DNA from 4 places in the Novosphingobium sp. RL4 genome. Region 4 is predicted to be linked to each of the others. Evidence: riboswitches for the same ligand, from Rfam matches in the RefSeq annotation. Region 4 holds a riboswitch; each other region holds the start of a gene.
What was found. A riboswitch is a leader RNA that binds a small molecule or an ion and turns the genes downstream of it on or off. The one in region 4 is predicted to bind cobalamin.
Positions count from the first base shown of each region.

Region 1: another riboswitch for cobalamin. It lies ahead of U9J33_RS08705 (TonB-dependent receptor); the one in region 4 lies ahead of U9J33_RS16635 (TonB-dependent receptor plug domain-containing protein).
Region 2: another riboswitch for cobalamin. It lies ahead of U9J33_RS14875 (TonB-dependent receptor domain-containing protein); the one in region 4 lies ahead of U9J33_RS16635 (TonB-dependent receptor plug domain-containing protein).
Region 3: another riboswitch for cobalamin. It lies ahead of U9J33_RS18060 (CbtB domain-containing protein); the one in region 4 lies ahead of U9J33_RS16635 (TonB-dependent receptor plug domain-containing protein).

Region 1 covers NZ_CP141944.1:1,795,517-1,802,916, reverse strand. Annotated here, with positions in the region: gene U9J33_RS08710 (S10 family peptidase) at 1-1,369, shown strand, start outside; cobalamin riboswitch at 1,521-1,768, shown strand; gene U9J33_RS08705 (TonB-dependent receptor) at 1,951-3,969, shown strand; gene U9J33_RS08700 (peptidase) at 3,973-5,469, shown strand; gene U9J33_RS08695 (bifunctional diguanylate cyclase/phosphodiesterase) at 5,466-6,794, opposite strand; gene U9J33_RS08690 (NAD kinase) at 6,938-7,400, shown strand, end outside.
Region 2 covers NZ_CP141944.1:3,069,849-3,077,248, forward strand. Annotated here, with positions in the region: gene U9J33_RS14870 (ABC transporter substrate-binding protein) at 1-944, opposite strand, end outside; gene U9J33_RS14875 (TonB-dependent receptor domain-containing protein) at 941-2,773, opposite strand; cobalamin riboswitch at 2,875-3,061, opposite strand; gene U9J33_RS14880 (cell wall hydrolase) at 3,294-4,439, shown strand; gene U9J33_RS14885 (hypothetical protein) at 4,562-4,936, shown strand; gene mdh (malate dehydrogenase) at 5,312-6,274, shown strand; gene sucD (succinate--CoA ligase subunit alpha) at 6,442-7,332, shown strand.
Region 3 covers NZ_CP141945.1:141,526-148,925, forward strand. Annotated here, with positions in the region: gene cobN (cobaltochelatase subunit CobN) at 1-716, opposite strand, end outside; gene cobW (cobalamin biosynthesis protein CobW) at 716-1,777, opposite strand; cobalamin riboswitch at 1,967-2,221, opposite strand; gene U9J33_RS18055 (histidine phosphatase family protein) at 2,256-2,849, opposite strand; cobalamin riboswitch at 2,885-3,009, shown strand; gene U9J33_RS18060 (CbtB domain-containing protein) at 3,064-3,273, shown strand; gene U9J33_RS18065 (CbtA family protein) at 3,283-4,068, shown strand; gene U9J33_RS18070 (MarR family winged helix-turn-helix transcriptional regulator) at 4,096-4,581, opposite strand; gene U9J33_RS18075 (FAD-binding monooxygenase) at 4,658-6,616, opposite strand; gene U9J33_RS18080 (DMT family transporter) at 6,744-7,400, opposite strand, start outside.
Region 4 covers NZ_CP141944.1:3,463,639-3,471,038, forward strand. Annotated here, with positions in the region: gene cobT (nicotinate-nucleotide--dimethylbenzimidazole phosphoribosyltransferase) at 1-220, opposite strand, end outside; gene U9J33_RS16630 (DUF1636 domain-containing protein) at 217-624, opposite strand; gene U9J33_RS16635 (TonB-dependent receptor plug domain-containing protein) at 624-2,561, opposite strand; cobalamin riboswitch at 2,726-2,918, opposite strand; gene U9J33_RS16640 (cobyrinate a,c-diamide synthase) at 3,075-4,355, shown strand; gene paoC (aldehyde oxidoreductase molybdenum-binding subunit PaoC) at 4,352-6,550, opposite strand; gene U9J33_RS16650 (xanthine dehydrogenase family protein subunit M) at 6,547-7,400, opposite strand, start outside.

The sequences.
Region 1 (7,400 bases), 1.7 Mb from region 4:
CCGGGTCGACGGCAAGGCGATCGCCTATACCGCCACCGCTGGCACCCTCACCATCCGCGACGCGCAGGGCAAGCCCACCGCGAGCGTGTTCTACACCGCCTATACCGCGCCGGGCAAAAACCGCCCCGTCACCTTCTTCTACAACGGCGGCCCCGGCTCGGCGAGCCTCTGGCTGCGCATGGGCAGCTTCGCGCCCGACCATGTGCGCACCGGCAACCCCGAAGCCGTCCGCCCCGCGCCCTTCGACGTCGGCCCCAATCCCGACAGCCTGATCGGCAGCACCGACATGGTCTTCCTCGACGCGGTGGGCGCCGGCTATTCGCGCGCCCTGGGCGATGCCAAGCCTGCCGATTTCTACGGTGTGGACCAGGACGTGGATGCCTTCGCCAAGGCGATCATCCGCTACACCACCAAGAACGCGCGCTGGGGCAGCCCCAAGTACATCTTCGGCGAAAGCTACGGCACGACCCGCTCGGGCGCGCTGGCCTACCAGCTTGAGGATCGCGGCATGGCGCTGAACGGCGTGGTGCTACTTTCGTCGATCATGAACTACGGCATCCGCCAGAGCGGCTTCGACAATATCTACGTCGGCTACCTGCCCACCTATGCCGCCGTCGCCTGGTATCACGGCCGCGTGGCGGATCGTCCGGCGACCGTGGACGAGTTCGTCGAACAGTCCCGCCAGTTCGCCAACGGCGCCTATGCCGCCGCGCTCGCCAAGGGCCAGGACATCACCCCGGAAGAGGAAGACGCCGTAGCCCGCCAGCTCAGCCGCTTCACCGGCCTTTCGGTGGACTATGTGAAGCAGGCGAACCTGCGCGTCGATCTCGGCCGTTTCCGCAAGGAACTGCTGCGCGGCGGGCGCGAGACGGTGGGTCGCTTCGACGGCCGCTACAAGGGTCTCGATGCCGATGCGGCCGGTGAAAGCCCCGAGTACGACCCTTCGGACACCGCGATCAGCGGCCTCTATGTCGGCAGCTTCCTTGACCAGCTGACCACCACGCTCGGCTACAAGACCGATCTCGACTACCGCCTGAGCGCGCGCGAGGGCGGCCCGGTGGACTGGGACTGGACGCATGAGCCGCCCGCCGGACGCAAACAGAACGTCGCCGACGTGACCGCAGACCTCAGCACCGCGATGCGCATCAACCCGCACCTGCGCGTGCTTTCGCTCAACGGCTACTACGACATGGCAACGCCGTTCTTCTCGACCGAGCGCGACCTCAAGCACATGATGCTGGCGCCGGCGCTGCGCCAGAACCTGCAGTTCAAGTACTATCCGGCAGGCCACATGGTCTATCTGAACCCCGAGGCGCTGCACCAGATGCGCCTCGACATGGAGCGCTACTACGCCGAGGGCGCGCGCTGACATCCTCTTGCGGGGCGGCGACGATCCGCCGCCCCGCTCTCCCCCCGATTTCCCTCCATCCCGAACGCCGCGGCGGTGACTGGCGCATGGAGGATTGCCCCCGCCCGCATCGCCCGCTACCAGCGCTTCCGCCCGGATTCGTCTGACGAGCCGGGCGAATGATCGCGTCGGTGCCTCGAAAGAGGCTTAATAGGGAACGCGGTGAGAGGGCTTTGCCGCCTTCGAATCCGAGGCTGTCCCTGCAACTGTAAGCGGCGAGCGCGATGTACATCACGCGGCGGGCAAGGCGCCCATGCCGCAGCCACTGGGCCGGACGCTAAATCCTGCGAGGCCTGGGAAGGCCGTGCATCAAGCGATGACCCGTGAGCCAGGAGACCTGCCGGCGTCCGGTCGCTCTTGCTTTGGTCCAGGGGATGGCCGGGGCACGGTGATTTCTCCGTCTGAGCGACGAACGAGCGGCAGGGGCCGCACGGTGCGCTGAACGGTCGCCTTTCCATGGGCGCCCGGCCGGTCGGTGCGCCGGCCGTTCGCAAACGGCAGTCCCCTGCTTCGGATCGCTGGCGCCCGGCAGGGGAATGAAGATGAATTTCGCAAAGGTTTCGCACGCGGCGCTTGCCGCGGCGCTGGCGCTCGCCTGGAGCACGCCGGTTTTCGCCGGGGAACGCGCCGACGGCGACGGCGAGGACGGCGCCATCGTCGTCACCGGCCAGAGCCTTGAGGAAACGCTGCCGCAGGAACTTTCCCGCTACGGCAACGACATGGCCGTCGTGGAGGGCAGGCAGATTCGCGACAGCGGCGCAGTGGACGTGGTGAAAGCGCTCGATTCGGTGCCCGGCCTCTACATTCGCGGCCGCAACGGGCCGTTCACTTACGTCGATGTCTCGCTGCAGGGTTCGCGCACGCAGGACGTGCTCTGGACGATGGACGGCATCCGGCTGAACAACCGGCTCTACGGCAGTACCTCGCCCAACGACACCCTGCCCGCCAGCATGATCGAGCGGATCGAGGTGCTGCGCGGCGGCGAGAGCCTGTTCTACGGCACCCAGGCCTCGGCCGGGATCATCAACGTGGTGACGCGCGGCTTCACGGACGACTTCAACGGGCAGGTCAACGCCTCGGTCGATTCGTGGGGCGGCACCAGCTTCGACGGCTACCTGCGCGGCGCGGCGGGCGGGCATCGGTTCGTGGCCTATGCCTCGCGCAACCGCTCCGAGGGATACATGCCCTACAGCGCCTACCAGCCCAGCCTTACCGATCGCCGGCTCGGCTACGACTTGTGGTCCGCAGGCCTCAAGTACCAGTACGACCTCGCCCCCGATCTCGCGCTCAATCTCCAGTACCAACACACCGAGGCGAAGCTCGACAACCTTTCGCCCACCCGCATCCGCGAGAGCCGGAACGACCGCAACGAGGAGATCGCCAGCGCCCGGCTGGACTATACCGGCAGCGACACCGTGCAGTTCTTCCTCAAGGGCTATTTCCACGACTGGAAGACCGCCTACATCCAGATCCGCAACTCGCTTCCCGATCACGATCCGCAAGTGATCTACCCGGCAGGCACGTTCTGGGGCTACCGCGACTGGGGCGGTAGCGCGGTGGTCAAGCTGCATCCGCACCGGGGTTTGGAGTACCTGCTGGGCTACGACTTCCAGAACTTCTCCGGCCGGGACGACGTGCTGCTGATCGCGCCGACCAGCGAACAGGTCCACGCCGCCATCGCGCAGATCCGCACGACCGACGAGATATCCTCGAAGGGCCGGATCGCCGCCGGGCTGCGGCATAACCGCACGGACGGCGCAAGGAAGACGATCTGGAACGTCTCGGGCCGCTACGATTTTGCCGAAGCGCTTTATGTGGAGGCGAATGGCGGCACCTCGTTCGTCCTGCCCGACGCCTCCCAGCTCTACGGCAACGACCCCTGCTGCGAAACCGGCAACCCGAACCTCAAGCCCGAGCACAGCGTGAATCTCAACGCATCGCTGGGCGGCGCGGCGACCCTGCCGGGTGTCCGCTTCGGCTGGAAGGCGACCTACTTCAACCGCAGCATCACCGACCTCATCGATTCGACTTACGACGATCCGGCCTATCCCAACGGCACCTACATCAACGTGCGCGACAAGGTCCGTTCGCAAGGGGCCGAAGCGGAAGTGACGGCGCAGCTGGAAAGCGGCTGGAGCCTCGCGGCAAGCTACACTCATGCCCGCGTCCGCAATGAGGGCAGTTCGGTCCAGCGGGACCGCAATCCCGCGCAATATGCCAAGGGAACGCTGGCCTATTCCCCGGAAGACCGGCCATTCGGCGCCAACCTGGCGGTCAACTGGATCGGCGATGTCTGGTCCACCGCATCGGGCTTCGGGCGGATGAACTACGGCAACTACGTACTCGTCGATCTCGGCGGCCACTTCTACGTCGACGGCGAGGCGCGCCGGAATCGCTTCGGCGTCAATGTCGAGAACCTGTTCGACAAGGCCTATGCCACGCGCGGCTATGCCTCCGCCGTCACCGATGCCGGCACGCTTGACGGGAGCAACAGCCGCTTCCTTTACTTCAACCGTGGTGTGCCGCGCACGCTGCGGGTGAGCTACGGGTTGAGCTTCTAGGCCATGCCCCGCGCTGTCCTGATCGCGCATCGCTGGCTCGGCGTCTTCGTCGGCCTGCTGATGACGCTGTGGTGCCTGTCCGGCTTCGTGATGATCTACGTGGATTATCCGAGGCTCGAACCCGGAGCGCAGGTGCGGGGGCTCGCGCCCCTGCGCCTGCCGGCGCAGGCCGCCTTGGGAGCGGTGGATATTCCCGCAGACCTCCCGATAACTTCGGCGCGCGTGGAAATGCGCGCCGGTCGCCCGGTGCTGCGCGTGGTTCCGGCCGCATCGGCGGCTCGCCCGATCCCGCAGATGAGAACCACGCCCGCCGCCTTCGACCTGGAAACCGGCCGCCCGCTCGGGCCGCCCTCGCCTACCGAATTGCGCCGGATCGCCGCCGACTTCGCGAAAGGCCACGGGATCGCCTCGTCCGCCCAGCCCCCGACCGAAACCGGGATGGACCAGTGGACCGTCCAGACCTATCGCCGCAACGCCCCGCTCTACCGCGCCGATTATGGCGATCCGGCCGGAACCGAAATCTACATCTCCGGCACATCGGGCGAAGTGGTGCAGCGGACCACGCGGTTCCAGCGGTTCTGGGGCTGGCTGGGCGCGGTGCCGCACTGGCTCTATCCCACGATCCTGCGGCAGGACGGCGCCTTGTGGAGCCAGGTCGTGATATGGACCTCGCTGGCCGGATGCTTTCTCACCATGACCGGCATCTGGGCCGGTATCGTGCGCGTGCGGCGGCGGCGAGACGGCACGATCGGATCGCCCTACAAGGGCCTGTGGTGGTGGCACCACGTGTTCGGGCTGTTCTTCGGCCTGCTGACGCTGACATGGGCGGCGAGCGGACTGCTATCCATGAACCCATGGGGCCTGCTCGACAGCATGGGCGGCTTCGCAGAGCGCCAGCGTCTTGCCGGCACGCCGCGCTGGAGCGAGATGCGCGGCGCCCTTTCCGCCGCTACGAAGGTCTCACAACCACTGGCCGGTACCGCGGTGCGGATCGAGACCGCGCCGCTCGGCGGGCGCATGTTCCTCCTCGCGGTGAACGCCGATGGCGAGACCCGCCGCTTCGACGCGAAGGGAACTGCCGCGCCCCTGCGCGAGCAGGAACTGCGCGCGGCGCTGGCGGGCACGCCGCAGCTCGCCTCGCTGGACCTGCTGGCTGAGGAGGACGCCTACTATTACGGCCGCAAGTCCCCCGCCCGCCTGCCGGTCTGGCGTGCGGTGCTGAAGGACGGCGAACAGACGCGGCTCTACATCGATGCCGCCTCCGGCCAGTTGCTGCGCGCTTTCGATCGCAACGGGCGCAGCTACCGCTGGCTCCAGGACGGCTTGCACAGCCTGGACTTCCCGGTGCTGCGCAAGCGTCCCTGGTGGGATCTCGTGGTGCTTCCCCTGCTGGCCGCCGTCACTCTCGTCTGCGCGACGGGGACGTGGATGGCATGGAACAAGGTCCGTCGCGACTGGCGCCGCTGGCGCCGGCGCAGACGCCCCGCCGGATCTCGCTAGGCTTCCACCCGGGCGAGCTTGGCGAACATCGCCGTCGACATCGGCTGCGCGCGCAGGAACCCCTGATAATAGGCGCAATGCTCACGGGCGACGACCTTGCGCTGGGCCTCTTCCTCGATACCCTCGGCGATCACTTCGAGGTCCAGCGCCTTCGCCATGGCGACGATGGCGCGCAGCACCGCCACGTCGCGCTTGTCGGTGGTGATGCCGTCGATCATCGCGCGGTCCAGCTTGAGATAGTGGATCGGCAAGACCTTGAGATAGCGGAAATTGCAGAAACCGGCGCCGAAATCGTCAAGCGCGATGCGGATACCCTGCGAGGAGAATTCCGCCATCATCTGCGCCGTCTGGGTAACGTCGGCGATCAGGGACTGTTCGGTGATCTCCAGCGTCAGCCGCCGGGGGGGGAAACCGCTTTCGCGGATCAGGTCCAGCATCTGGCGAACGTAGGTGCCGAAGGCGAGGTCGGCCGGGGTGACATTGATCGAGAGGCGCAGGTTCCCCGGCCAGCCCCCTGCCGCCGCCAGAGCCTTGGCCGCGATATGGCGCGAAAGCGGTCCGATATGGTCCGCCCGCTCGGCAATGGCGAAGAGCGCACCGGCACCGATGCGGCCGAGTTGGGGGTGATTCCAGCGGGCCAGGGCTTCGGCCCCGGTCAACGAATCGTCGATGAGGCTGAACTGGGGCTGGAACAGGATCTCGATCTCGTCCCGGTCGATCGCGCCGAGCAGGTCCGCTTCGAGCTGCGCCGCCGAACGGCCCGGCGGCGTCACTTCGCCATCCGCCCAGCCCAGCCGCGTGGCGGTCTGGTCCTGCGCATCGTGAAGCGCGTGGCCAAGCCGGTCGAGCATCGAATCGACGCTTTCCTCCGTAAGCGCGCGGATCAGCGCGATACGGGGCGAGAGGCGCAGCACGCCGGTCGGCAGCGCGATCGGCCGGGCGATGGCATCGGCAAGCTGGTCCGCCACCAGTTGCCAGCGTTCCCGGCTGCACGCCTCGTTGGCGACGAGCACGAAGGAACCGCCGCCCGCCCGCGCCAGCAGCCACGGGCCGTCCAGTTCCTCACCCGCGAAATGGGCCACGCGGTTGGCCACTTCCTCAAGCGCGCCGTCACCGGCCGTTTCGCCATAGGCCATGTTGATGGCGTCGAGCCGGCGCAGGGCCAGCAGCATGGCGTGGACGTGAGCATGTTGCGGCGCGCTTTCGGCATCGGCGCGCCATGCGTCGATCCGTTCGCGCACGGCATCGAGCCCGGGAATTCCGGTCAGCCTGTCCTCGAGCCTGCGGGCATGGCGCTGCGGCCGCCCCTTGCGTCTTTCAACCATCGCCCCCGCTATAGCCAAAGCCCTTGCCAAACGATGCAAAATTCGAAAGGTCCGCAGCGTGAAAAACCGCATGAAAATGGGACAGGTGCCCGCAATCCGGGCCTTGACCGATCCCGCCGGACGAAATGTTGCTGGGGAATTCGATGGCTGACGAACCGAAACTGGCGCTTATCGTGTCGGACAGCGCCAAGGCCCAACTCGGGTCCGCGCAGCTTCGCCGCTCGCACCCCTGGGTTGATCCGGTGGAGGCGGACATTCTCGTCGTCGTCGGCGGAGACGGCTTTCTTCTCCACGTCCTGCACGAAATGCTCGACCGCGACGTGATAAAGCCGGTCTACGGCATGAACCTGGGCACGGTCGGCTTCCTCATGAACGGCCCGCATGACGGGGTGGCCATCGCCGAGCGCATCGCCGAAGCTCACGAGGTTCCGGTGCGCCCGCTGCAGATGCATGCCACCAGCCACGATGGCCGCGAATTCGTCTACTACGCGATCAACGAGGTCTCGCTGCTGCGCGAAACCCGCCAGACCGCCAAGCTGGAAGTGACGATCAACGGCAAGGTCCGCATGGAGGAACTCGTGGGCGACGGTGTGCTGGTGGCCACGC
Region 2 (7,400 bases), 390 kb from region 4:
CTGAGGGAAACAGTCCAATCGCCCAATGGCTCCGGCGAGGCCAGCGCCCGGCGCGCCGCCGCGAGTTCGTCGAGCGCACGCGGAATGGTTGGCCCCCCGCACCACAGGATGGAGCGGCTCAGCAAGAAACGCCGGGTACTGGTCAGCGCGGAAAGCGCCGGGTGATGCAGCATTCGGTCCTCCTCGGCGAGCGGATCGCCTACCGCGAAGACCACGCGCGGCGGGTCCGCCAGCACATGCTCCAAGGGCAGATAATCGGCCTGGGAGAGGCCGCGCGCGCCGGCAATATTCGTAAAGCCGGTGTGCTCCATCATGTCAACGATCAGGGTCCGGTCTCCGGCCACCAGTCCACCGGATTCCCACACCAGTGCCGGAATTTGCCGCATTCCGGCAGGCGGCGCGTTTCGGGCCACGGCCGCATCGATCCGCTGGACCAGCCGCTCGCCCCGTTCGGGATGCCCGGCCAGCCGTGCAAGCTGGCGCACCTGCTCGCGCGCGGCCCGAAGGTCGGAGGCTATCGGAACCTTGACCAGCTCGAACCCCAGCCGCCGGAACGCCGCCTCGCTTGCGGGATCGAGGAAGGCGCTGGCGACGACGACACGCGGGCCGATCCTCGCCACTTCCTCCACCGATCCCGAAACCGCCCTGAAACGACGCGCCGCTTCCATCGGCATCGAACTGCTCTCGGGATCGTGGCTGTAGTTCGAGATCGCCAGCAACTGGCCCGGCCCTGTCACTTCGGCAAGGATCGCGTCCGTGCAGGGGTTGAGCGAGACGATCGTGGGATGACCACTGGCCTTCGCGGAACCGGGCGCGTCGGCCGCATCGCCGCCCCCGCATCCCGCCAGCGCCGCCACCGGGCCGGCAAGAGCCAGCGCGGCGGCGAGCAGGCGGGCCTTGCGCCTTCCCCGTCCCGACCGTGTCAGGGAAAGCGCTCGGATCACATCTTCACCCGAACCCCGGCATAAGCCGCGCGGCCCGGCGTGCCGTATGTCCGCACCACTTCGTAGTGCTCGTCGAACAGGTTCTCGACCCGGCCATAGAGCTGGATGTTCCGCGTCACGTCATAAGCCGTGCGCAGGCCCACCACGACATTGCCGCCAAGATAATAGGTGTTCGCCACGTCGTCATAGCGCCCCCCGCCCACGCGCAGGTCCGCGCCGAGGCGGAAGCCGTCCGACCAGTGCTTGTCGAGGCTGGCGTAGAGGTTGGTCTTGGGACGGCGGGCCAGCTGCTTGCCGGTGTCCTCGTTGGTGGCGTCGAGGTACGTGGCGGAAAGGCTCATGTCGAAGCCGTTCCAGTCGCTCACCTGCATCCCCAGTTCCACGCCCTTCGCGCGGGCCCGGCCGACATTGTAGTAGTTCCATTCGGCCAGATCGTAGTCGATCAGGTTTTTGGTCTTGCGGTCGAAATAGGTGACCGAGAACGTCCCGTGCCCTTCCGCGAAGGGCTGCTCGACGCCCACGTCCCACGACTTCGAAGTCTCGGGATCGAGCGCGCGGAAACCGCCATTGGTATAGAGCTGGTAAAGCGACGGCGCCTTGAAGCCCTCGCCATAGCTGGCGCGCAGGATCGGCGCGCTTTCGCCGCCGCCGATCACCCAGGCGCCATTGGCCGAGAACGTGGTCTTGTGGCCGAAGTCCGAATTGTCGTCGTAGCGCAGCCCGCCGTTCAGGGTCAGTCCGGTGACCGGACGCAGCGTCAGCATGCCGAAGTAGCTGTCGATCGAGGTCGAGTCCTTCGCGTAATCGCTCGAGAATTTCTGCTTCTCGGTCTCCGCGCCCAGCAGGATGCTGGCCATGTCGATCGGGCTGAAGGAAACCTGCCCCTCGAAGCGGTCCGCGCGGCCGTTGGTGGTGTAGGGACCGAAGACCGCGTCGTCCGAGATGCGGCGGGTGTCGGTGAGGCCGTAGCCCACGCGCGCGGTCAGGCGGCCGTCGAGCCCCTTATAGCGAAGGTTCGCATAGCCCACCGTGTCGCGCTTCATGCCCACGTTCAGGGCATCGGCGCCGGTGTTGTCGTAATCGTAGTTGGCCTTGGTCCAGTAGGTCCCGGCGTCGGCGGACAGGCCGCTTACCAGTTCCACTTCGGCCCGGGCATTGGCGCTCTTGCTTTCGAAGCCGTCCTTTTCCTTACCGCCGAGGCGCTCGTCGAAGGCGGAATAGCCGTCGCCCTTGAGCCAGTTGCCGCCCAGCGTCAGGCCGACCGGTCCCACTTTGCCCGCCGCCGAGGCGCCGAGCTGCTTCTGGTCGCGCCACCCATATTCGGCCTGGCCGCGCGCGGTCCACTGCTCGGTCGGGCGCGCGGTGATGAGGTTGACGACGCCGCCGATGGCGCGGCTGCCCCAGAGAACGCCGGAAGAGCCGCGCACCACTTCGATACGGTCGAACTGGCCGACGGTCAGGCTGCCGAAGTCGAAGCCGCCGCCGACATCGCCCGGATCGTTGATGCGCACACCGTCGATAAGCACGAGGCTCTGCGCATTCTCGGCGCCCCGGATGAACACGCTTGCGGGCTGGCCGAAGCCGCCGGACTGGGTGAAGGTCACGCCCGGCAGGCGGGCCAGCACATCGGTGGCGGTGACCGCCTGGGTACGCTCGATATCCTCGCGGGTGACGACCGAGACCGACTGGCCGATCTCGCTCACCGGGGTCTCGGTGCGGGTCGCGGTGACGACGATGCCGTCCGCTGCGATGCTATCGTTTGCGGCTTCGTCCGCCAGCGCGGGAGTGGCGACGGACAGGGCCGTCCCCAGCAGAAACAGATACTTCACGGTAATTCCTCCAACCTTGAACGACATTGCCGTCCATGGCGGAGACGCGCGCCTTTCCTCATGCGCGCGTGCTCGCTGCATGCCGGGACACCCCGCCCGGCTGCGGAACGACCGTCAAGGGCAGGTCTCCTGGCTTCCGGATCGCCGCGCCGCCTCCGCCTTCCCGGTTTGACCCAGTGGCATCGCGTGGAGGGGGCGCTCCCCGGTCACAGTTGCGGGGGCAGCTTCGGGCTTTCGCCGAAATTCCCACCAGGTTCCAATCCTGGGGCCCGGCTCCGGGCCACCCATGACGTCGCTTGCGCCGATACTGTCCGGCGCGAGGATTGGCAAGCAGTGCCGGTAAAGGCCGCGCCAGGTATCGCCGCCGGGAAAACCGGAAGATTCTCTTAAGCCATTAAGGCTATCGGCAGGGCCTGTACCGCTTCGGGACGTGCCGATCTGCAGGGATGCCGCGCGCCGCAAAGCGGGTTAGGCGCAAGATGCGCCCGTCCCCCGAAAGGACGCGCCAAGAGGACTATTCGTGACCGCTGCCGCCCTTCCTGCCTGCCTCGAACCCTGGGAAGCGCGTCCGCGCGATTTCCGCGGGCACTTCGCGCGCGGCGGCCGGCGACATGTCGCACGCCGCGCGCGCCGGCGCTGGTCGCTGGGTTTCGCCGCACTGGCCGCCGTGGCACTGCCCGCCTTCGCCTCGCCGGGCTCCTGGCAGCAATTCTCCATCGCCGATGCGCGGTCGCCCGAACAGACGGTCCTGCCGATGCCCTTCGAGCAGGCCGGAGCCAGCTTCCCCGGTTCGGCCTTCTACTATCTCGATGCCGAAGAACCGGTGCTCAGGATCGGCGAAGGCATTCATTCCGATGCCGATGACGGCGTGACCGGCCCCGGCCCGGTCGCCCGCGCGCTGCGCATCGACAATTCCGGGGTGGACCGCAGCCGCGCGCTCCAGTGCCTGACCGCCGCAATCTACTATGAGGCCGCCAGCGAGCCGGATGCCGGCCAGCGCGCGGTGGCGCAGGTCGTACTCAACCGGCTGGCCCATCCCGCCTATCCCAAGACCGTCTGCGGCGTGGTCTACCAGGGCTCCGAGCGCTCGACCGGCTGCCAGTTCTCCTTCACCTGCGACGGGTCGCTGGCACGCGCGCCGCAGCGCTTCTTCTGGCAGCGTGCGCAGGAAGTCGCCCGCGCGGCGCTTTCCGGCTACGTCTACGCGCCGGTCGGCCTGGCCACGCATTACCACACCGTCCAGGTCAATCCCTACTGGGCGCCGAGCCTCCATTATCTCTCGACGATCGGCGCGCACCGTTTCTATGCCCTGAGCGGACCGGCGGGGAGCCCTTCGGCCTTCCGCTTCGCCTACTTCGGCGGGGAGCCGCTCGCCGCGCCGCATCGCCATGACGATTCCGCCGCCAGCGCGGTCGCCAACGCCGCGCTGGACCCGCTCGCGGTGCAGCGCGCCTTCGAGGCGGCAACCCCGATCCGGCCGGACACCGCCATCCAGCCCGCCTCCGCTCCGGCCACCCTCGTGCAGGCCGCCGTCCCTGCCTATGCCAGCGATGTGCGCGAACGGGGCGGCGAAGCGCTATACCGGGCGAGGAACCTGCCCGAGGCCCATGGGATCAGGCCCGAGTATGCCAATTCCGGGCGCTGGATCGGGCAACCGGTTCAGTAAACCTCCCGATTCCCCTCTCAAGGTTTCGGCAACCATACGCCCTCATTAAGGCTTAGCGCCTGCAATCCTATAACGGGGTCGCGGCACCACCCCCTAACGCCGAAGACAAGAGGCCCGATACCATGGCAATCCGCTTCTCCGCCGCCAAAGGCGGGACGTGTCCTGTGATCGTGCGAGCGCTGTGTCCATCCGTGCCGCTCGGCGCGGTCAACGACAACGGCACTCGTCGCCGAACGCGCCGGCCGCGGACGGAGGGGCACGCCACCGCGCAGCAGCAGGATGCGGCCACCCTGGCCGCGAACGAGCGCATCTTCGCCGAAGCCTTGCGCCATTTCGCCCGCCACGGCCTGTCCGCCGCCTCCCATGCCCGCGCCAATGCCGCCGCCGCGCGCCTCGCGGGGGACATCGCGGCCTGCGACTGGTGGATCGCCATCTGCCGGCAGCTCGATCACCGCATGGCCGAAGCCTTCGCCAGACGGCTCACCACGAACGCCTGACAGTCTCGCCGCCGCCGCCGTGACTCGCGACCGCCTGCCCTTCCTCCAAGGCGACTCGCCCTCCCCGACGCTTGCCTGTCATACCGCCGTGCGAGACACTTGGATGCAATCTGCGCCCGCCGGGTTGCGCAAAACAGGCTCCGAACCCCGCTTCCCGGGCCCGTTTTCCGCGCATTCCCGCCCACTATTGCAATTGCGAACTATTATCAGTAAAAACTGCCCCACCAGCCCTTTGCGCGGGCTTTTCACGGTTGCAATGTCGGTTTGAGGGGCGTAGGTCGCCCCTCGTTGAACACCGGCACCTGCCTTTAGCGGGACACAGCAGGCCGCCTTTTCGTCCGTCGATCCCGCCTCTGGGAAGGACAAGCAAGCATCATGGCTCGTAAGAAGATTGCCCTCATCGGCGCCGGCAACATCGGCGGCACCCTCGCGCACCTCGCCGCGCAGAAGGAACTGGGCGACATCGTCCTCTTCGACGTCGCAGAAGGCCTGCCGCAGGGCAAGGCGCTCGACCTGTCGCAGTGCGGTCCCGTCGAGGGCTTCGACGCCAAGATCACCGGCACCAACGACTATGCCGACATTGCCGGCGCCGACGTCATCATCGTCACCGCCGGTGTCGCCCGCAAGCCGGGCATGAGCCGCGACGACCTGCTGGGCATCAACCTCAAGGTGATGAAGGCAGTCGGCGAAGGCATCGCCGCCAACGCACCCGACGCTTTCGTGATCTGCATCACCAACCCGCTCGACGCGATGGTCTGGGCGCTGCGCGAATTCTCGGGCCTGCCCCACAACAAGGTCGTCGGCATGGCCGGCGTGCTGGACTCGGCCCGCTTCTCGACCTTCCTGGCCTGGGAATTCGGCGTTTCGGTCCGCGACGTGACCTCGTTCGTGCTCGGCGGCCACGGCGACACCATGGTGCCGGTGGTCGAATACTCGACCGTCAAGGGCATCCCGGTTCCCGACCTCATCAAGATGGGCAAGACCACCCAGGAGCGCATCGACGCCATCGTCAAGCGCACCGCCAACGGCGGCGGCGAAGTGGTGGCCCTGCTGAAGACCGGCTCGGCCTTCTACGCTCCCGCCGCTTCGGCGATCGCCATGGCTGAATCGTACCTGGGCGACCAGAAGCGCGTCCTGCCCTGTGCCGCGCACCTCGAAGGCCAGTACGGCGTCGACGGCCTCTATGTCGGCGTGCCCGTCGTGATCGGCGCCGATGGCGTCGAGCAGGTCATCGAGATCGAGCTGAACGAGAAGGCGAAGGCCGGTCTCCAGGTCTCGATCGACGCGGTCAAGGAACTGCTGGTCGCCTGCAAGGCGATCGACGGCTCGCTGGCCTGATCCGTTTGACCGGCCCGGCCCGCCCGGCAAAGTGCCGGAGCGGGCCGGGCTCGGCTTACTGGCCCGTTGATTTTACGACTTGGACGGTTGCACTTCGCGGAATTTGCGCCATGGCGCTTCCCAAGCCGGAATCGGCCTACACCAGGAACAGGAATTAGGATTCCCCTATGTCCATTCTCGTCAACAAGAACACCAAGGTCATTACCCAGGGTATGACCGGTGCCACCGGCACCTTCCACACCGAGCAGGCGCTCGCCTATGGCACCCAGATGGTTGCCGGCGTGACTCCGGGCAAGGGCGGCACGACCCACATCGGTCTGCCGAACTACAACACCGTCGCCGAAGCCAAGGCCGCGACCGGTGCGACCGCCACCTGCATCTACGTTCCGCCGCCGTTCGCCGCCGACTCGATCCTCGAGGCGATCGACGCCGAGATGGAACTGATCGTCGCGATCACCGAGGGTATCCCGGTTCTCGACATGGTCCGCGTGAAGCGCGCCCTTTCGGGCTCGAAGTCGCGCCTGATCGGTCCGAACTGCCCCGGCGTCCTGACCCCCGGCGAATGCAAGATCGGCATCATGCCCGGCAGCATCTTCTCCAAGGGTTCGGTCGGCGTCGTCTCGCGCTCGGGCACGCTCACCTATGAAGCCGTGTTCCAGACCACCAACGCGGGCCTGGGCCAGACCACCGCTGTCGGCATCGGCGGCGACCCGGTCAACGGCACCAACTTCATCGACGTGCTGGAACTGTTCCTGGCCGACGACGAGACCAAGTCGATCATCATGATCGGCGAAATCGGCGGCAGCGCCGAAGAAGAAGCGGCCCAGTTCCTCAAGGACGAAGCCAAGCGCGGCCGCAAGAAGCCCATGGCGGGCTTCATCGCCGGACGCACGGCGCCTCCGGGCCGCCGCATGGGCCACGCCGGCGCGATCGTGTCGGGCGGCCAGGGCGGCGCCGAGGACAAGATCGCGGCGATGGAAGAAGCGGGCATCCGCGTCTCCGCCTCGCCGTCGCTTCTGGGTGAAACCCTTGTGGAAGTCCTCAAGGAACTCGCCTGACACTATCCCCGCGGGCGGCGCGTGTCTTCGGACCCGCGCCGCCACGGGACCCACGAGCGATCCGGCAC
Region 3 (7,400 bases), on a different replicon from region 4:
ACGTGAACGGCGGCGACGTTGAAGCCGCGCTCCTGCAGCGCCGCGATCATCGCGTCCACGGCGTCCAGCGTGCCCGCGATCATCAGCGCGCGGTAGAACACCAGCAGGGCGAGCGGGCGGCCTTCGGTCCAGCCTGCCTGCACTTCGGCAAGCCCGGCGCGCTCGGTGCCTGCAAGGTAGAGCCCGGCATCGGCCACGGGCACCGGATCGTCCGGTTCGCCTGCGTCATGGCCGATGGTCCGCGCGGCGGTGCGCAGGAACGAGAGGGCATTGGCCATGCCGCCCTGCCGGAGATAGTCGCGCATCCGCTCGCGGACCTCGGCGGTCAAGGTGGAGGCGCGGTCGAGTGCGGGATCGGCCTCGCGCCCATCGGCGATGGCGGCGAAGGCAATGCCGTTCTCCCGCGCGACACGGGCGATCTCGTCGATCCCGTAGCCCCAGTAGCTCTTGCCGCCGAGCAGGATCACGCAGACGAATCTGGCCTTCGCGATCACTTTCTCGACATAGAGGTCGATCGAGTAGGGATGGCGCAGTTGCAGCAGATTGGCGAGGCGAACGCTCGGCCCACCTTCCGGCAAACGCGCCGCCGCGCCCGCGAAGCAGGCGAGTTCGCTGTCCGCCACGGTGAGGATCACCATGTCGCCGGGAGACTGGTCGAGGTCGATCGCCTCCTCGCCGTTGGAGATCGTCCCCGGCGTGGCGGACAGCAGGTGCATCAGGCGTCTGCTGTAGTGGCCACGGGGCCGAGAACCCCGGCAAGCCCTGCTTCGATGGCGGTGCGGTCCAGCCCCTTCTGGCCGATGACGACAAGCTGGGTGCGGCGCAGTTCCTGCGGCAGCCAGGCGCGGTCGTAGAAGTGCTGGATGCGCGGACCGACGGCCTGCACGACAAGGCGGCTCGGCTTGCCGCCGACCGCGACCATGCCTTTCACGCGCAGAATGTCGTGCTCTGCGATCAGGCCGTTTAAACGGGCGAGAAGGGCGTCGAGATCGGCCACATCGCCGCCGGAAACGACGAAGCTGTCGAAGTCGTCATGGTCGTGATCCTCGTCCAGCCCGTCGATGTGCGAGGGGCGGGAATCGAGATCGTCCTCGGCCGCGGCAGTGATACCCAGCAGCGCGGCGATGTCGACGGCGCCGTGATCGGCGCGCACGATCTTCACGCCGGGGCGCGTTTCGGCCAGCACCAGCGTTTCGACATGGGCAAGGGCATCGGCATCCACCAAGTCGGTCTTGTTGAGCACGACCATGTCGGCGCAGCCCAGCTGTTCCTCGAACAGTTCTTCCAGCGGGCTTTCGTGGTCCAGCATCGGATCGGCCGCGCGGGCGGCTGCCAGTGCTGCCTCGTCAGTGGCGAAACGGCCGGCCGCGACGGCATCGGCGTCGATCAGGGCGACCACGCCGTCAACCGTGGCGCGGGTGCGGATGTCGGGCCACTGGAAGGCCTTCACCAGCGGCTTGGGCAGGGCAAGGCCGCTGGTCTCGATGATGATGTGATCGGGCCTGTTCTCGCGGTCCAGCAGCTTCTGCATGGTCGGCAGGAAATCGTCGGCGACGGTGCAGCAGATGCAGCCGTTGGCCAGTTCGACGATATCGTCTTCCGGGCAGGCTTCGTCGTTGCAGCCCTTCACCAGTTCGCCGTCCACGCCGACATCGCCGAATTCGTTGATGATGAGGGCAAGGCGGCGGCCCTTGGCGTTTTGCAGCAGGTGGCGGATCAGCGTGGTCTTGCCGGCGCCCAGAAAGCCGGTGATGACGGTGGTGGGAACTTTGCTCATGTGTCGTCTCCCGCGCGCCAGCGACCTGAAGCGGCGGGGCTTTCCGCCGCGACCTGCGACGATTGCGGCGTGCCGCGTCGGACCGGCGCACGGGCGCCCGACACGGCATGCCGCTGCGGCCCCGGCCGCATGCATCACGTCGCTCAGACGGAAGAGTTACCGTGCCTTGGCCATCCCCTGGACCCGGGCAAGAGCGACATCGACGCAGGCAGGTATCCTGGCTCGCGGGTCAGGGCGGGATGCACGGCCTTCCCAGGCCTCGCAGGATTTAGCGTCCGGCCCAGTGGCTGCGTCGGGAAGCGATTGTCCCGCCGCGAATGTGCATCGCGCTCACCGCTTACAGTTGCAGGGACAGCCCCGGAATCGAGCAAACTCTTTCGAGCAAAACTCTACCGGGTTCCCGTATTAAGCCCCTTGCGGGGCACCGGCGCGATCTTTGCCCGCGGCGTCCTGAAGGGCGAAACGGGCCCTGCGGCGATTAGCCGGGCAGGCCGCTGCCCGCAAGCCCCCCGGCAAGGCCAAGCGATTGCAGCCGCCACCTGCCGCTGAACGAAAACACGGTATGCGAAAGCGGCGCGATGTCTATCGCGAGCGTGGTGGAAAGCGGCAGGCAGAGCGCATGGGAAAGCGCCGCGCGCACGATCATCGGGTGCGTGATCCCGCAGGCCGGGCCGTCGTGACGGGCGATCTCGTCCATCCATCGGCCGATCCGCTGCCGGGCGGTTTCCATCGATTCTCCCCCCGGAGCGCCGCCAAGCGGGTCTGCGATCCATGCCGAGAACGCGCCGGGTTCCTCCTGGTGCACTTGCGCAAAGGCGCGGCCGGACCAGCGGCCATGATCGATATCGGCCAGCGCGGGTTCCGTCCGCCCGATAATGCCCATCGCCCCTGCGGTCTCGGCAGCGGCGATGGCGGGGCTGGTGAAGGTGCTATCGCGGAAGCGATCGTTCAGCGCGGTGCGCGCCGCATCGCGCAGCCCGCCCTCGTCCAGCGGTTCGTCAGGCCCTGCAAAGCCGCCGTGACGGGCCGGGGCCGTGGCGGCGATGCAGATCAGCAGGAGGGTCGTCGCCAAGGCCTGAATTCCATCGAGGTCGTTGACGCCGCCGGTAACCCGGTCCTAAGGGAAGGCGTCGAGGATTGAAGAAGCCGGTGGAATTCCGGCGCGGTCGCGCCACTGTAATCGAACGGGAACTTCCCCGTCGAGAGCCAGACCTTCCGCCTTGGCACAGATTTTCCGGGGACGCGCAATCCCGCCAAGGAGCATGAGCATGGCTGTTTCCGCCGCAATTTTCGATGATACCTTCATTCCGGTCGAAGGCGGCAGCGCCATCCCGATCGAGGACATCGCTCCCTGGGCCGTGCTGGGCACGCTGCTGGCCCTTATCTTCCTCTATTTCGTGAGCACCGAGCAGGGCGCTTTCTCCCTGTTCCAGGGCATGTACGTTCACGAATTCGTCCACGACGGCCGGCACCTCCTCGGTTTTCCCTGCCACTGAGGTAACGTCATGACCCGTCAATTGCTTTGGCGCGGAATGCTTGCCGGCATTCTGGGCGCGCTTCTGGCCACGCTTTTCGCACGCGGTTTCGCGGAACCGCAGATCGACCTCGCGATCGGTTACGAGGAAGATCATGCGGCCCACGGCGCTCTGCCCGATCACCCGGCGCCCGATCATGCTGGAATGGCGATGGCATCTGCGCCGCTCGCACACCCGCATCCGGCGGACGAAGAGGAACTCGTCAGCCGCGATACCCAGAAGGGGGCCGGCCTCGTTACCGCGCTGGCGCTTTACGGCGCGGCGGTGGGGGGCATCTTCTCGCTGGTCTTCGCATACGGCTATGGCAGGATGGGCCATCTCGGCCCGCGCAGCTTCGCACTGCTTCTGGCGGCGCTGACTTTCGTGCTGGTGGTGGTGGTTCCCGCGATCAAGTATCCGCAGACCCCGCCGGCCGTAGGCAAGCACGAGACGGTGGCGCTGCGCACGGCTGCCTATTTCGGCATGATCGCGCTGTCGCTCGGCGCGGCCGTGGTTGCCGGGCGCCTTCGCGGCAGGCTGGCGCGGCCGGGCAGGGGCTTCGATGCCACCCTGCTGGCTTTCGTGGTCTATCTCGGGATGGTCGGCCTAGGCCAGTTCCTGCTTCCCGCGATCAACGAAGTGCCTGCCGATTTCCCGGCGGTATTGCTCTGGAACTTCCGGCTCGCCTCGATGGGAACGCAGCTCGTGCTGTGGGCCACCATCGGACTGGCTTTCGGACTATGGGCGGAGCGCGTGCTCAGGCGCCAATCGGCCTGAGCACGGCCTGCCTCCCTGAAGGCTTGCTCACTCGCTCCGGTTGCCTGCCCCCGTGGGCGCCGGGCGCAGCGGCGCGCGGCTCAGCTCGTTACCGGCGCGCGTGGTCTTCTTCAGAAGTTTCAGGAAGATATCCTGTTCTTCTGATGTGAGATGAGAGACGATGTCGTCCTGCACCTGGTCCACCCATGGCGTTGCCGCGGCCAGAGCCTCGCCGCCCTGCCGGCTCAGCATCAGCACGCGGGCGCGGCGGTCGGTCGGGCTGACCTCGCGTTCGACCAGCCCTTTCTGCACGAGCCGGTCGATCACGCCGCCGATCGTCACCCGGTCATAGGCGATCATGCCCGCCAGCGTCTGCTGGTCCAGCCCCGGATGATCGCGCAGGGTCAGCATCGCCGCATATTGGACCGAGGTCAGGTCAAGCCCGGCCTCGGTCATGCGCGATGTGAAGCGCGCCACGGAAATCTGCTGAAGGCGGCGGATCAGGTGGCCGGGCATGGTCTCGAGGTCGCTCATGACAGCCACCTAGCTTGATAACGCCCGCCTGCTCAAGCCTCCCGTGTGCTGCCATGGCCGACCTCGGCCCGAAGGTTCAGCCCGCCGGTTCGGGAATGCGGGCGGCGGTCAGGTTGGAGGCGAAGTAGGCTGCCAGTTCCCGCGTGCCGTCAAGCGGAAGCACCTGCGCGATGTACTGGTCCGGGCGGACCACGATCATGCAGCCTTCCTCCCGGTTCACGCCGCGCATGTCGTAGATGTCGCCCGCGCCCGGATCGGCGCAGAACGCCTTTTCGTAGTCGCGCAGGCCCAGTTCGCCCTTGCGCGGCCAGAGCAGACCGGGAAGCTCGTCCATCGACAGCGACCGGTGCGATTGCTGGAATACCGCCCGCAAGTCGAACAGGGCGTCAGCATCGGCGCCCTTCGGCGTGTGGCGAAGCAGAGGCGAGGCTGGGTCGGTTTCCAGCGTGCGGCACAGCCGGGCAAGGCGGGAGCCGGGCTGGAGACCGTCACGACCCGCAAAGAGGTAGATCCGCCAGCGCCCGTCCGCCTCGGCGGCGTGCCCGAGGTGCATCGGCTTTGCATCGGCAAGGCGCACGACGGGCGCCGAATGGAAGCGCATCCCGACCCTGAAACCTTCCGCAAGGTGCTGGTGCTCGCCGCTGCCGGTCAAGGCGGAGCGGCGATACTGCGTGGCGGTTCCTGCCGTGAAGCGACCCTGCTTCACGAAATAGCGCTGGAATTCGGCGGGATCGACACCGTCCTCGTCCTCGGCGGTTTTCGGCTTCGCACTGAACATCGCGGCGAATTCGCGGTCGAAATCGATCAGCTCCTGCGCGATCGTCTGCCGCTCGGCCGAATAGCTGTGCAGCAGTTCCGGCCCGGCCTGCCCGCGCAGCACGGCAGCAAGCTTCCAGCCGAGGTTGAAGGCGTCCTGCATGGACACGTTCATGCCCTGTCCGGCCTTGGGGCTGTGCGTGTGGCAGGCATCGCCCGCGATGAAGACGCGGGGGAGGCTGCGCTGCTCCGCTCCGGCGGGCACATCGTCGAACTTGTCGCAAAGGCGCTGGCCGATCTCGTAGACGGACCACCACGCCACTTCCTTCACGTCGAGCACGTAAGGATGGAGGATGCGCCGGGCGGCGTCGATGAGCTGTTCGCGCGTGATGTTCCGCGCCGCCACCCGCTCGTCCCGGCCGAGCTTGTCCAGTTCGATGTAGAGGCGCACCAGATAGCCGCCTTCGCGCGGGATGATGAGGATGTTGCCCTCGTTCGCGGAATGGATCGCGCTCTTGAGGCGGATATCGGGAAAGTCGCTGTAGGCGAGCACATCCATGACGCCCCAGGCCTGGTTGGCGGATTCCCCGATCAGTTCGCGGCCGATCGCCCGGCGGACCTGGCTGCGGGCGCCGTCGCAGCCCACGACATAGCGCGCCCGCACCAGTTCGGTGCCTTCCTCTCCCTCTGCGCCCACGCGCCGCAGCCTTGCGAGGACCGGCTCGGCCGGGTCTTCCGGTATGGTCAGGTCCGCCACTTCCATGGCGTAGTCCGGAACAAGGCGGGTCGGCGCATTGCGCATCGCTTCAAGGTAGAAGTCATGGACGCGGGCCTGATTGAGGATGACGTGGGGGAATTCCGAAAGCCCATCCTCGGTATCGGCAATGCGGCCGTGGCGGGAAATCCGGCGCGCTTCGCTGTCGTCCGGCTTCCAGAACGTGGTTTCGTTGACCCAGTAGGCTTCCCGCGCCACGCGGTCGGCAAAACCGAAGGCGTTGAACATCTCCATCGTGCGGCAGGCGATGCCGTCCGCCTGACCGAGCGCGAGCGGACCGTCCTTGCGCTCGACGATGCGGGTGCGGATCGAGGGGAACCGCGCAAGCTGCGCGGCCAGCGTCAGCCCGGCGGGGCCGCAACCGACGATCAGCACGTCCACATCGTCCGGCGCGCCGGAGGGCCTGTCGCTCCCAAGTGCGAGGGTGGGGGCCGCGGCGAGGTGGGGGACGGGTTCGGAAACGGCCGGGTCGCCGGTGCGGAATCCGTTCAGGTGAAATTGCATCGTCTCATCCTCTCCAACACAGGCAGGCTCCCGGTTCGGACGAACGGGTACCGCCTCAACGAATATAAGTAGTATGCGACCTATATTCCGGAGTCAAATGCGGGCGAGCAGCGGGAGAGCGCGGCGATCAGGGGTGCAGGGTGTCTCCGTCGCTTACCGGCACCGTCCCGGGCTTGCGATGGGCGGCGATGCAGGAGATCACGCTGGGCACCAGCAGGGCGAAGGCGGCGGCCTCCATCGGGGTGGGCAGGCGCCGTTCCCAGACGAAGGCATAGACGAGCGCGAACAGCGTTTCGAACAGGATCATCTGCCCGGCGAGCGTCAGCGGAAGCAGGCGGCTCATGCGGTTCCACAGCGCATTGCCGAGGATCGAGGCGAGCACCGCCACGCCCAGCGAGATCGCCCCGAGGCGCAGCCACGCGGCATCGGTATGGTGCGCGGTATCGAGCAGCAGCGCGAAAGGCAGCAGCAGCAGGCTCTGCGCGCCGGTCACGAGGCCGGTCAGCAGGTTCCAGTCATGCGGGGAAACATGGTCGAGCCGCGCCAGCCAGCGGGAATTGCCCACCGCGAAGCCGGTCCACGAGATGAGCGCGCCTACCGCACAGCCCAGGCCGATCAGTTGCTGCTCCACCGTGCCGGAAGAGGGATCGACAACGGCCTGCCAGCCGATGCAGATCGCGCCGGCCATGCAGAGCAGCAGCGAGGGGATCAGCCGCCGCAGCGGCACGGCGCCATGGTCGCGGCTGCCGATGATGGTTACGGCAACCGGCAGGAACCCCACGAC
Region 4 (7,400 bases):
TGCCTGCGAAGATCACGGCGCGGATCAGATCGGCGCGCGGACGTTCGCGGCCCTGCCAGCCGGCCATGAACACCGCGATCTCCTCCAGCCGGCCGAGCGAGCCCAGCGGCTTGGTCAGTTCCGACTGGCGCGCGCGGGCGGCCTCGGTAGCCGCCGCATCGGGCGCGGGAAGCCGGGCGAGTGACGCCGCGAAGGCGGCAGGATCGGCGAAACGGATCATGAGCAGATGAAACCTTCAGGCGGAGTGCGGGTGATGAAGTGGCCCTTCACGCCCTGCGGCCACTCCCGATAAGGCACCTGGCCTTCCTCGCTGGCGGCATGGCGTACGGCATATTCGAGGATCGCACGGGCAGCCTGCTCGTCCGGCGCGAAGTCACCCAGCACATAGCCGAGCTTGCCCGGCGCCCGGATCGCCACGGTGCAATGGCGCTGGCAGGCGAAGAGGCAGGGCATCTCGTGGACGGCAACGCCCTGCAGGTCGGGCTCCGCCGCCTGCACGTCGCGCATGGCCTCGGCCAGCAGCGCACCGCCGCGCTGGCCGTTTTCGTCATCGCGTGTCTCGGCGGAGTGGCGGCATGTGCTGCACACCAGCACGGCGGGACCGGGTTCGACGGGGCGCAGCATCAGAACCGGCTCCTCAGCCCGAGGTACAAGGTGCGGCCGAGCGTGCCGTAGCCGCTCACGGTCTCATAATTCTCGTTGCCCACGTTTTCGATACGTCCTTGAAGAATCAGGCCTTCCCTGACCTGCCACTGCGCGCGCAGGTCCACCAGCCAGTAGTCGCCGAGCATGGCGGTGCCGGTGGCGGCGTTGTAGCTCTCGCCCGAATAGCGCGCGGCCACGCTGGCGCGCAGGCCCTGCGGCAGGTCCACGCCGGCCTCGGCATTGGCGAGGTGCCGGGGCACGCGCTGGAGCTGGCGGCCGTAAGTGCTGCTGCCCGCTGTACGGTCCTCCGCCTCTATCAAGCTGTAGTTGCCCTGGGCGAAGAGGATTCCCCATCTGGCCGAAGCCGCCAGTTCCAGCCCGCGCGCGTGGCTCGCCTTGACGTTGGCGTAATAGCCGAAGCGCGATGTCGTGGTGCCGGGAACGTAGCACACGTCCGGCAGGGCGCCGCTGGTCGGGCAATAGGCGAAATCGATCAGGTTGTCGGTGTCCCGCTCGAACCAAGTCGCGGAAAGGCGCAGCACTTCGCCGAAACCCTGTTCCGCGCCCACTTCCCAGCCCCTGGCCTTCTCGGGCCTGAGATCCGCCGCGCCATAGAGGCTGAACAGCTGATAGAGCGAGGGCGCCTTGAAACCCTCGTCATAGCTGGCGCGCAGCACCGTGGCGCCGGCGTTGGGCGTATAGACCGCGCCCGCGCTGAACACCGTGCTGCCGCCGAAGCGCGACTGGTGATCGTAGCGCGCGCCCCCGTTGAGCGTCAGCCCGGCCAGCGGTGTCAGGCGCAGTTCGCCGTAGACGCTGTCCGTATCCGCCGTGGTGGGGGTGAGAACATAGGCCGCCGTGCTGTTGGAGGGCGAGGCGGTGGTCATCCGCTGCTCCTCGCGCTCGGCGCCGAACACGACCTGCACCTCGTCCGCGAACGCGTAAGTGCCCTGGTACTCGAAGCGGCGCACGCGGCCATGGGCGTCGAAGGTGATGGGGCGGATCGTCCGCGCGGGGTCGTAGTTCTCGCGGTCGGTCTCGGTCTGGAGCACGGCGACGCGGTTGGCCAGCCTGCCGCCCGCCAGTTCGAAATTGAGCCCGGCATAGCCCGACCATTCCCCGGTCCGGCCATAGGCCCGTGAATCGCCCGAGGTGCCGTCGAAATCGTTCTTCGAATCCGACCAGTAGCCGCGCAGGTCCAGCGAGACGCCCGGCGCAAGGCGGAAGGTCATGGTGCCGCTTGCGGAACTGCGCCGGTAGCCATCGTCCTCGGTGCCGTTGGAGCGGGCCGAGATGCCGTCGGTGGTGAAGCGGGAGGCCGAAATCCGCCAGTCGATCGCCTCGGAGGTGCCTCCCATCCCGGCGCGGGCCGAAACGGTATCGTGGGTTCCGGCCTCCAGCGCGAAGCTGCCTTCCAGCGGCTCGGTGGGACGGCGAGTGCTGACATTGACGACCCCGCCGATGGCATCGCTGCCCCACAGGATGGACTGCGGGCCGCGCAATATCTCGATGCGGTCGATATCGTCGACGAACAGGTTGGCGAAACCGTATCCCCCCGCCGTCGAGGAGGCATCGGACAGGCGCATCCCGTCGATCACCATGACGGTCTGCCCGGCATCGGCGCCGCGAATGCGCAGCGAGGTGGTGGTGCCGTAGCCACCGTTGCGCGACAGGCTGATGCCGGGCGTGCGCAGCAGCGCGTCGGTCAGCGCGATGGGCTGGGCGGCGACGATCTGCGCCTCGTCCAGCACGGTGACAGTATCGGCCACGCGGTCGGCCGCAACCGGCGTGCGCAGCGCGGTAACGACGATGCGCTCGCCGGAGGACGCGGCATCGGCCTCCTCGGCCAGCGCCGCGAGAGGGTGACAGGCCAGCGCAAGAGCAAGGGTGCTGGCGGCGGGTATTCGGCAGTTCACGGCATGTCCTTCAAGCGAGCGTCGAACCCGGCCGGGTCGGCACTCACGCGAAAGGCGGCAGTCGTTCGGCAGGCGACGACAGGCCCTTTCGCGCCGGGAGCCGGCACGGCAGTGGCTGTCGTTGCGCGAGGATAGCCCCGTTCGCCCGGCTCACCCTGTCCGGTCGAAGAACGACTGCGGCAGGCAGGTCTCCTGGCTCACGGGTCAATGCCGTTTCGGCCGCCTTCTCAGGGATTTGCACCCCCAATGGCGAAATGGCCGCACGGCTCTCCGCTTACAGTTGCAGGGGCAGCCCGGGTCTTGAACCCGCGTTCCCTTTTGATCCCCTCGCGGGGAACCTGTCGCAGCGGCGGCCCTATCGGGTGGCGGTCTGGCGTGCAAGAGCGCGCTGCTTGCGCAGCCTTGCGAAGTGCCATAGGTCCGGCCGCCGGAAGGGGGGAACCGAACCATCATGCACCACTGCCGAGCCTTTCCGTCCGGGCGATATCCGTGCCTCCGCGCGGTGGCTGCCCGATGACCGCCTGCCCCGCCCTGCTCGTCGCCGCGCCGTCCTCGGGACAGGGCAAGACGCTGGTGACCGCCGCCCTCGCCCGCCGCCATGTCCGTGCCGGGCGCCGGGTGCGGGTGTTCAAGTGCGGGCCGGACTTCCTCGACCCGATGGTCCACGAGATCGCCAGCGGCGCGCCCGTCCACCAGCTGGACCTGTTCATGTGCGGCGAAGACCAGTGCCGCGCGCTGCTGCACGAAGCGGCGCTGGAGGCCGACCTGATCCTTGTCGAAGGGGTGATGGGCCTGTTCGACGGCACCCCGTCCTCCGCCGACCTCGCCCGGCATTTCGGCCTTCCGGTGATGGCGGTGATGGATGGTTCCTCCATGGCGCAGACTTTCGGCGCGCTCGTCCACGGTCTGGCGACTTACCGCGAGGATGTGACCCTCGCCGCCGTGCTCGCCAACCGCGTGGGCAGCGAACGCCATGCCGAACTGCTGGAACGCGGCCTGAAGGAAGGCGTGCAATGGCTCGGCGCGATGCGACGCGACGAGGGTGCCGGCCTGCCCGAACGTCATCTCGGACTGGTACAGGCCGGTGAAGTCCCCGATATCGAAGCGCGGATAGACCGCGCCGCCGATCTCCTGCCCGAAAGCGCCCTGTGGCTGCCGGAACCGGTGTCCTTTCCGGCCGCGCCCCGCTGCGCCGCTCCGCCGCCCTCGCTGGCGGGCCGGCGCATCGCCGTGGCCCGGGACGAGGCGTTCGGGTTCATCTACCCGGCCAACCTCGCCTTTCTCGAAAGCGCGGGCGCCCGGCTGTCATTCTTCTCGCCCCTGCGCGACACGGCGCTGCCGGAATGCGACGCGCTCTGGCTGCCCGGCGGCTATCCCGAACTTCACCTCTGTGCGCTCACCGCGAACCGGACGATGATCGGGGCCATACGGGAGCATTTCCTGGCCGAACGCCCGATCCTCGCCGAGTGCGGCGGCATGCTCTACGCCTGCGAACGGCTGGAGGACGCATCAGGCACGAGTGCGCCGATGCTGGGCCTGCTGCCTGCGCAGGCCAGGATGCAGCCCCGGCTTGCCGCACTGGGCATGCAGGAAGCCGAACTCGGCGGCCACGCAGTCCGCGGCCACACGTTCCATTACTCCATGCTGGAAACCGGCCTTGAACCCGCAGCGCTCGCCCGCACGCCGGACGGGCGCAAGGGCGAGCGGATATTCCGGCAGGGCTCGCTCACCGCGAGCTACATGCACTTCTATTTCCCGTCGGCGCCGGAACTGATCGCGGCACTTTTCGGCTAGGCAATCGCCGGCAGCTTCGCGAGATGCTTGTCCAGCGTGATCGGATAGTCGCGAATGCGGACGCCCGTCGCGTTGTAGACCGCGTTGGCCACTGCCGCCCCCACGCCGCAAAGCCCGAGTTCGCCCACGCCCTTGGCCTTCATCGGCGAGACCTTGTCGTCCGCCTCGTCCAGGAACACCACTTCCTGATGCGGAATGTCGGCGTGGACCGGCACTTCGTATCCGGCAAGGTCGTGGTTGACGAAGAAGCCGAAACGCTTGTCCACCGCCAGTTCCTCCATCAACGCGCCGCCCACGCCCATGGTCATCGCGCCGATCACCTGGCTGCGCGCGGTCTTGGGGTTGAGGATGCGCCCGGCCGCGCAGACCGCCAGCATTCGCCGCACGCGGACTTCGCCGGTATAGGAATCCACTGCCGCTTCCACGAAGTGCGCGCCGAAGGTCGATTGCTGGAACTTCTTGGCGAGATCCCCCCACTGCATCGTCTCTTCGGCAACGAGTTCGCCCGATTTCGCGGCATCGGCCAGCCGTGCCGAACGGTTGCCCGCGCGAATCTCGCCATCGGCGAATTCGGCCGCCTGCGGGTCCATGCCGAGTTGCTGCGCCGCCATCTCGCGCAGCTTCGCGCAGGCCGCGTAGACCCCCGAAGTCGCGCTGTTGGCGCCCCATTGCCCGCCCGAGCCCGCCGAGGCCGGGAACGAGGAATCGCCCAGCTTCACGCGCACTTTCTCCACCGGCAGCCCCATCATCTCCGCCGCGGTCTGGGCGATGATGGTGTAGGAGCCGGTGCCGATGTCGGTCATGTCGGTCTCCACCGTGACCATGCCGTCACCCGACAGGCGCACGCGTGCCGCCGAAGTCATGTTGATGTTGTTGCGGAACGCCGCCGCCACGCCGAGCCCGACGAGCCAGCGCCCGTCACGCACTTGCGCCGGTCTGGCGCTGCGCCGGTCCCAGCCGAAACGCCGCGCGCCGTCCTCGAGGCAGCGCACCAGGTTGCGCTGCGAGAACGGCCGCTCGGGATGCTCGGGATCGACCTGCGTATCGTTGAGCACGCGGAACTTCACCGGGTCCATGCCCAGTTTCTCGGCCATCTCGTCCACCGCGATCTCCAGCGCCATGAGCCCCGGCGCCTCGCCCGGCGCGCGCATGGCGTTGCCTTCGGGCAGGTCGAGTTCGGCCAGCCGCAGGGCGGTGAGGCGGTTCGCACCGGCGTAGAGCAGCTTGGTCTGCTGCGTCGCCCCTTCCGGCCCGCCGCCGGGCAGATCGCCGGACCAGCTTTCGTGGCCGATGGCGGTCAGCTTGCCGTCCTTCGTCGCGCCGAGGCGGATACGCTGGATCGTCGCCGGACGGTGCGTGGCATTGTTGACCATGAACGGGCGCGGCAAGGCGATCTTAACCGGCCTTCCGCAAGCCTTGGCGCCCAGCGCGGCCATCACCGCATCGGCGCGCAGGAACAGCTTTCCGCCAAAGCCGCCGCCGACATAGGGAGACATCACGCGCACCTTCTCCGGCGGCATCTTGAACGTCGCCGCCAGTTCCCGCTTGTTCCAGGCGATCATCTGGTTCGAGGTCCAGAGCGTGAGCGCATCGCCTTCCCACCAGGCGATCGTGGCAAACGGCTCCATCATCGCGTGGTTGTGATCGGGCGTGGTGTAGGTCTGGTCGATCTGCACGGGAGCCGCGGCGAAAGCACCCGCGAAGTCTCCGGTGTGGGTATCGGCATCGTTGCCGGTCAGCGGCTGGGCGCCCGGCTTCTCCTTGGCGAGATCGAAGCGTCCCGCCGCGCGCTCATACGTGATCCGCACCGCATTGGCGGCAGAGCGCGCCTGTTCGAAGCTTTCCGCCACCACCACGGCAAGGGCCTGGTGGTAATGATCGATATTGGGCCCGCCCAGCAGCTTGGCGGTGTTCATGCTGCCCTTGCCCAGCGGCTGCGCGTTCTCCGCCGACACGATGGCCAGAACGCCCGGCATCCGCCGCGCATCGTCCGCGTTGAACGTGGCGATACGGCCCTTGGCGATCCCGGCACCGATCACGAAGCCATAGGCGGGCTTGCCCGGCACCTCCCGGTGCTCATAGGCATAGGGCGCCTGTCCGGTGGTCTTGAGCCTGCCGTCCACGCGGTCGACGGCCTTGCCGATCACCTTCATCGCATCGATGGGATTGGTGCCTGCGGGCGTTTCGAACTTCATGCCCTGTTCTCCGCGATGAGAGCCGCCAGCGTGCGCTCGGCCAGCGTGATCTTGAAAGCGTTCTCGTGCGTGGGGCGAGCGCCTGCGAAAGCCGCGCGTGCCGCCGCGCCGGCACCGGCAGGCAATTGCGCATCGGCAGCCTCCACCCGCCACGGCTTCGGCGCAACGCCGCCGAAGGCGACCCGGCCGCTGCCGTCCGCTTTCAGCACCGCCGCTACCGAGACGAGCGCGAAGGCATAGGAAGCACGGTCGCGAACCTTGTGGTAGAAGTGGCTGCCGCCGATCGGGGCGGGCAGGGTCACGGCGGTAATCAGCTCGCCGGGCTGGAGCGCGTTCTCCACATGCGGGGTATCGCCGGGCAGGCGGTGGAATTCCGCCACCGGAATGCTGCGCGTCTTGCCGCCCGCATCGACGGTTTCCACCGAGGCATCGAGCACGCGCAGGGCCACGGCCATGTCGCTGGGATGCGTGGCGATGCAGGCGTCGCTCGTGCCGATCACACCGAGCTGGCGGTTGACGCCGCCGATCGCGGCACAGCCCGAGCCGGGCCGGCGCTTGTTGCAGGCCTGGTTGGTATCGTAGAAATAGGGGCAGCGCGTGCGCTGGAGCAGGTTGCCGCCGGTGGTCGCCTTGTTGCGAAGCTGGCCCGATGCCCCCGCGACGATGGCCCGCGTCAGCACGCCGTAGTCCTTGCGCACCCTGCGGTCCGATGCCAGCGCGGTATTGCTGACCAGCGTGCCGATGCGCAGGCCGCCGTCCTTCGTCTCCTCGATTCGGTCCAGCCCGAGGTCCTGCACGTCGACCAGATGGGTCGGCGTCTCGATCTCCAGCTTCATCAGGTCGAGCAGGT